2 regions of the Aerococcus vaginalis genome follow, and region 2 is predicted to be linked to the other one. Evidence: predicted binding sites of a transcription regulator. Region 2 holds the regulator's gene; the other holds the start of a gene.

Region 1 (3,740 bases), on a different contig from region 2:
CGCTTCTGGGACACACCGTGACGCTTTGATTGCGACTGGTGCGGTATTGTTCGTGATCGTCTTGCTGATCAATGCAGCATTGGCTTACGTGAATAGAGGGAGGAAAACCGCATGATGAATAAAGTCTTAAAAGGATTAACCTACTTCTTCGCAGCGTTTACATTCGCGTGGTTGATCTTTATTATTGCGTATGTGGTGATCAAAGGGGTACCTTACCTCTCTATGGATCTGTTCGCTTGGACCTACACGACAGACAACGTGTCCATGATGCCTGCGTTAATCTCGACCTTGTTCCTCGTGCTCGGTGCTTTGGTCATCGCTGTACCGCTCGGTGTTTTCGCCGGGTTCTACCTCGTCGAATACGCGCAAAAAGATAGTTTCTGGGTCTCCGCTATCCGTATCGCTGCCGATACGTTGTCCGGGGTACCATCGATTGTTTATGGTTTGTTTGGTATGTTGGCATTCGTTATCGCAGCCAACTTCCAATATTCGATGATCGCCGGGATTTTGACGATGGTCATCATGGTGTTGCCACTGATTATCCGTAATACCGAAGAAGGGTTGATGTCCGTTAACGACTCACTCCGCAATGCCAGCTTCGGACTCGGTGCTGGTAAATTGCGTACCATCTTCAAGATCGTTTTGCCAGTTGCGATGCCAGGGATTCTCTCCGGTATCATCTTGGCAGTCGGACGTATCGTCGGTGAAACGGCCGCATTGATGTACACCTTGGGAACATCAACCGGTATGCCAACCAGCCTCTTCGATTCAGGTCGTACCTTAGCCCTTCATATGTACGTCCTTTCCGGTGAAGGTTTCCACCGTGACCAGGCAATGGCGACCGGGGTTGTGTTATTATTAATGGTGCTTGTCATCAATGGTTTATCCACATGGCTATCTAACCGTTTGAGTGCAAAAGGAGGACAACGGTAATGGCAGAGCAAAACTTAAGAACAAAATTCGCAGTAAAGGATATGGATCTTTACTACGGAAAATTTAAAGCTTTAGAAGAAATTAACGTCGACTTCTACGAAAACAACGTGACCGCATTGATCGGTCCATCCGGTTCAGGTAAATCAACGTTATTGAAATCGTTGAACCGTATGAACGACTTAGTGTCAGGCTGCCGCATTGAAGGTCGCGTTGAACTCGAAGGTAAAAACATCTTTGACAAAGACGTTAACGTCAATGATTTACGTCGTGACGTCGGGATGGTATTCCAGCAGGCAAACCCATTCCCAATGAGCATCTACGATAACGTCGCGTACGGCCCACGTACACACGGCATCAAGGATAAGACTAAACTCGACGAACTCGTTGAGGAATCATTGAAAGGTGCAGCAATCTGGAACGAAGTGAAGGACGACCTCAACAAGAGCGCCATGGCGGTTTCTGGTGGTCAGCAACAACGTATCTGTATCGCCCGTGCCTTAGCGGTTAAACCGGATGTCCTCTTGATGGACGAATCTACTTCCGCATTGGACCCAATCTCCACCTTGAAGGTTGAAGACTTGATCCACGAATTGAAGAAAGACTACACGATCATCATCGTGACCCACAACATGCAGCAGGCAGCACGTGTGGCAGATTACACCGCCTTCCTTTACGCCGATCCAGAACTCGGTGGCGGCCACTCCCGCTTGATCGAGTACGGCGAAACGGAACAGATCTTCAACAATCCAAAAGAAGAACAAACTGCCGACTACGTTTCTGGACGTTTCGGTTAATCATCATAACAGCTATCCAAACACAAAACGAGCACCCAGTTGTCGGATGCTCGTTTTTTATATATTTATACGTTCAACGTCCAACCCCAATTACCGAGTTGGTTCATGTCTTTAATCTGCGACCAGTACTCGCGCTCTTCAGGCGTCCATTCCAGTTGTTCGGAGGATTTGACAACCGGCAGTTGATTGATCAAGTATTGCCAGCGCGCTGGGAAAGCTGTCCCTTCAACCGTTTGCAGTTCACGCAATCGTTCGGATAGAAAACGGGTGGTTTCGGAATCGGGGTGGTTGGTTTCTACCGTCTGCGTGAAAGCTTGTAAGGTGTTTAAGTAATCATCGTGTCCGTATGTTGCCATAGCTATCGTCCTTTCTGGTTTGGAGGAACTCATTATATTATAAACCGTTTTCTTAATCTGTGGACCACTGTTCCTCAAATAACATGAAAGTGTGCATGAATGCGAGTCACAGTCAAAAAGAGAACGTTTGTTTGCTTTTTAGTGATGAAGTGCTATAGAATAATAAGGATCAACAGAGAGAAAAGAGGGTACTATGAGGGAAGAAATCATCGTTCGTGGGGCGCGTTCCCACAACTTACAAGACATTGATGTGACCATTCCGCGTAACGAGATGGTCGTCATTACGGGACTCTCCGGTTCCGGCAAGAGTTCGCTCGCCTTCGATACGCTCTATGCGGAGGGACAGCGTCGGTATGTGGAGAGTCTATCGGCGTTCGCGCGCCAGTTCCTCGGTAATATTAAGAAATCAGACGTCGATAGTATCGATGGTTTGAGTCCAGCGATTGCGATTGATCAGAAAACCACCAACCGCAACCCGCGTTCGACGGTTGGAACGATCACAGAGGTGAACGACTATTTGCGTCTATTATTCGCGCGTGTCGGGCATCCGATTTGTCCAAATGATGGTCGTCCGATCGAAAGTCAGTCGCTCGATCAGATGTTGGATCGTTTGTTGGCCTTAGAGGAACGCACCAAATTACAAGTTCAAGCACCGATCGTGCGTGGCAAGAAAGGGCAGCACAAACGTCTGCTTGCGGATATTCAAAAACAAGGCTACGTGCGTGTTCAGATCGATGGGAAAATGTACGACATCGACGATTTGCCGGAACTTGAAAAGAATAAGAAGCACGACATCGATGTGATCGTTGACCGTGTCGTGATCAAGGACGGCATTCGGTCCCGTTTGGCGGATTCTCTGGAGAGTGCACTCCGTTTAACGGACGGCTATGCGGTCGGAAAGATTATCGGTGGCGAGGAGATTTTATTCTCTGAGCACTATTCCTGTCCGCTCTGTGGGTTCACAGTCGGTGAAATCGAACCGCGTCTCTTCTCATTCAATGCGCCATACGGTCGTTGTCCGGAATGCGACGGGTTAGGCTTTAATATGGCGGTAGATATTGAACGTGTCATTCCAGATACGTCATTGTCGATTGAGGATGGCGTGATCGTTCCGTGGCAGTCCAAAACGAGTATGTACTACCCAACGCTTTTGAAGCAGGCAGCTGAAGCGTTCGATATCCCGACCGATGTGCCATTTGAAGAACTCGATAAGGATCAGCAGGATCTCATCCTAAACGGTAGTGGCGACCAGAAGTTCCACTTCCACTATCAGAACGAATTCGGTAATGTGCAGGATAAGGATCAAGTCTTCGAAGGGGTATTGCCGAACGTCCATCGTCGCTACATGAATTCATCCAGTAATTTGATCAGAGAAACGATGGGGCAGTACATGGCGGAGTTACCGTGTCCGGTATGTCATGGGAAACGCCTCAACCGTCAGGCACTCGCGGTCAAGATCGAAGGCAATGACATTGCGGAAGTTACTAATATGTCGATTGCGCACGCGTTGACGTTCCTCACGAATATCGACTTGAGCGGTGAAGATCAGACGATTGCGGTGCCAATTATGGAAGAACTCGAAGCGCGCCTCCATTTCTTGGTTGAAGTCGGTCTCGATTACTTAACATTGGAACGTTCTGCCGGTACGCTATCCGGT
Region 2 (3,740 bases):
TGTTATACTATGCTTTTAGAAAGTAGGTGGAGCCTTGTCATTTGATGGGTTATTTACACATGCGATGGTTCGTGATCTCAATGCACAATTTGCTGGGTCAACGATCCGTCGCATTCAACAACCGAATCGCCACAGTGTGATTTTTACGATTCGGTCTCACAAGAAAAATTATAAACTTCTATTAACCATTGATCCGAATATGGCGCGGCTACAGTTAACTGAACAATCCTATGTTAATCCGGAAGCTGCGTTGAATTTTTTGATGGTGCTGCGTAAATATATCGACGGTGCACGAATTGAAGCGATTCGCCAATTTCAGAGCGACCGTATTGTTTTCTTCGACTTGATTCGCCAGAACGAGATTGGTGATGAACAGCCGATGCAACTGGTACTGGAGTTGATGGGTCGTCACAGTAATCTATTCCTTATCGACCAGGAGCACCGCATTATTGATACCTTGAAACATGTGGCGCTCAGTCAGAATCGCATACGTCCGCTAATACCGGGTGCAACTTATCAGTTCCCGCCACTCCAAACGGATAAGCATGACCCGTTTGAAGATAGTGCTGACCGCCATGCGCACGTTGAAGCGATGATGTCTGAAAATGAAACCATTACATCTAAAGTGGTTCAAGCGCATTGGATCGGCTTCGGGAAGGATTCGGCACGTGAACTATCCGAACGATTGTATGCGGAACCGGCGCATGCGGTGCACATTTTCGATACCTTTATTGCTGAGTTTGATCGTCCACAACCGACGTTGACCTATACGACAGATGGTAAGTGGCATTTCCATGCAATCGATTACCAATCGGTTGGCGGTGATAAGGAACATTTCGAGACGCTCGGTGGTTTGTTGGACAGCTACTATGCGAAATTGGCACATTCTAGCAAAATCAGTGAACTGTCTGATCAACTCGACCAAGTGATCAAACATCATCTTAAGCACAATCGTAAGAAACAACAGAATCTAACATCCGACCTTGCCAAAAGTGAAAAAGCGGATGACTATCGCGTCAAGGGCGAAGTGTTGTCTACCTACCTCTATCTGATCGACAAAGGTAGCGAACAAGTGTCGCTACCTAATTTCTACAATAATAATGAAGATATTACGATTGCTTTAGATCCAGCACGAACTCCGTCTGATAACGCACAGCGCTATTTCAAACGCTATCGTAAGCTTCAAAATTCGAAGCAGTACATTGAGCGTGAAATGGCAAAAGTTAAGGATGAATTAATTTACTTCGAATCACTCGAGACACAGTTAGCGCAAGCGGATGGTGACGCCCTCGAGGACATGCAGTCGGAGCTGATCGACGGTGGCTATATCAAACAGCATAAACGCAAAGCGAAAAAACAGCCAAAAGCATCCAAACCGCGTGCATTCAAATCGTCAGCTGGTCATGCCATCTATGTAGGGCGCAATAATCGCCAGAATGATTATCTCACGCACCGCGAGGCGAACCGCGAACATTACTGGTTCCATGCTAAGAACATTCCAGGCAGTCATGTAATATTAGCGACCGATCAACCGACCGATGCGGAGATTGAAGAAGCTGCGAAGTACGCGGCCTTCTTCTCTAAATATCGCTATTCGGCCAATGTCCCGGTTGACTATACACAGGTCAAGGATGTCAAGAAACCAAATGGCGCGAAACCGGGCTTCGTGAATTATTTCAATCAGCAGACCGTCTATGTGACACCCGATCGCATGATTGATGCGTAGATACTGCTTGCGAACATATGTTTGCTATTGGGGCGTGTTTATGGTAGCTTAAGCTTGATTATCAATACATGTGATGCAGAGGAAGTGATGGAATGAAAGAACGTCAACTCAACATTCTCCAATTTATCTATGACAGTGTTGAAGCGCGCGGTTATCCACCGACTGTTCGTGAGATCTGTGACTCAGTCGGTTTGGTCTCTACTTCAACGGTTCACGGGCATCTCGCTCGCCTTGAGGAGAAAGGCTACCTCTTCAAAGACTCTTCAAAACCGCGAGCCTTAGAAATTACGGATAAGGGCCGTGAGATACTCGGAATTAAGGTTGATAAAGGAATCCCGATGGTCGGAACGGTAACGGCTGGTCAGCCCATTACCGCTATTGAAGATATCGAGGGCTATTTTCCAATGCCACCGATGCTCGCGCATTCTAACGGTGATAACTACTTTATGCTGAAGATTCGCGGGGAGAGTATGATTAATGCCGGCATTTACAACGGTGATTACGTGATCGTACGCCAGCAACCGAATGCCGATAACGGTGAAATCGTTATTGCGATGACAGAAGATAATGAAGCCACCTGCAAACGATTCTACAAAGAAGATGGTCACTTGCGTCTGCAACCGGAGAATGACACTATGGCACCGATTATTCTCGATCGCGTGCAAATCCTCGGTAAAGTCGTGAGTCTCTATCGTGATAATATCTAGACAAAAAGGATCGCCACATTCACGTTTATGGTGAGTGGCGATCCTTTTTTATTATACATGATTACTTTATGCTATGACTTATTCACCTTCGAATTCAATCAGGCTCATAACATCCAAATCGCTGAACTGCTCGCGCCCTTTGAGATCGACGAGTTCGATAATGAAGGCTGCACCGACAACCTCGCCTCCGAGTCTCTCAACGAGCTCACGTGAGGCTTTTACCGTTCCGCCAGTTGCGAGTAAGTCATCGACTAATAACACACGTTGGCCCGGTTTGATGGCATCTTTCAAGATTTCTAACTCATTGGATCCGTATTCGAGATCGTAAGAAATGCGTTCAACTTCACGTGGTAATTTACCTGGTTTACGTGCAGCGACAAAGCCTGCATTCATTGCATAAGCTACAGGTACACCTACCATAAAACCGCGAGCCTCTGGGCCAATAACAACATCAGCTTTCACTTGCTTGCCGTATTCAGCAATGCGGTCAATCGCTTCTTTCATTGCATCAGCGTCTTCAAATAATGGCATCACATCTCTAAAAATAATGCCTTCTTTAGGATAATTAGGGATTGATACAATTGTGTCCTTTAAATTCATTCTGTTCCTCCATCATTCGATACATCAAACAACGCCTGTTTAAGCGTTTCACAATCACTATAACGGAAAAATCGTTCTGCGTCGATCTGTGCCCGTCTTTTTCTCATTAAAGGGAGAGCCATTAAGTCTACCGATTGTGCCGTTTCCCTAATCGAGATATTCGGCGCATGATAGGCAATTAATTGCCCTTCCTTTAGTACTTTAAGCATAAACTTTAATTTATCTACTGACCAGTGGAAATACTTCGCGAGTTTTGCTTCATTGCCAATGAGCGGAATCGCACCGTGTTTTTTGATATATACATACAATTGACCAAAATCTTGCTTCGAAATCGATTCACTCAAATACGAATTCTGTTCACTATATGCAAAAACATAAATATTTTTTACATTAAGTGTTTGAATAACTGCTTTGAGTTTTTCGACATCACTTAAACAGTCAAAAATGACAATTTGATCAATTGCCACAAATTCATCATTTTCTAAATCAGTCAGTACCAATGTATTCAGCACTTTGGCCTGTGAATCATCAGGTATTTCGGTACGGAATCGTTCATAGTGTGTTTCCTGCTCAAATAGGTATAAGGCATTGGAAACATTAAATAGCGATTGTCGATTGGAAACGCGCCGTAGATCATAGACCTCCGCTTCATCAGAACGGATATCAATGATCTGTCCCTGAGCGTTACGTTCCCCTTGCCACGTATT

The links. The regulator LexA, encoded in region 2, represses DNA repair genes until DNA is damaged. The targets are predictions, from matches to a motif close to CNAACANNTGTTNG.
Region 1: uvrA (excinuclease ABC subunit UvrA) is a predicted target of LexA. The motif match lies at 2,204-2,217, and genes of this name have one in related genera.

The regions. Positions count from the first base shown of each region.
Region 1 is NZ_JBSMYC010000002.1:170,520-174,259, forward strand. It holds gene pstC (phosphate ABC transporter permease subunit PstC) at 1-115, shown strand, start outside; gene pstA (phosphate ABC transporter permease PstA) at 112-933, shown strand; gene pstB (phosphate ABC transporter ATP-binding protein PstB) at 933-1,727, shown strand; gene ACWOEX_RS03050 (hypothetical protein) at 1,793-2,083, opposite strand; gene uvrA (excinuclease ABC subunit UvrA) at 2,277-3,740, shown strand, end outside.
Region 2 is NZ_JBSMYC010000006.1:587-4,326, forward strand. It holds gene ACWOEX_RS06340 (Rqc2 family fibronectin-binding protein) at 35-1,726, shown strand; gene lexA (transcriptional repressor LexA) at 1,819-2,433, shown strand; gene ACWOEX_RS06350 (adenine phosphoribosyltransferase) at 2,512-3,033, opposite strand; gene recJ (single-stranded-DNA-specific exonuclease RecJ) at 3,030-3,740, opposite strand, start outside.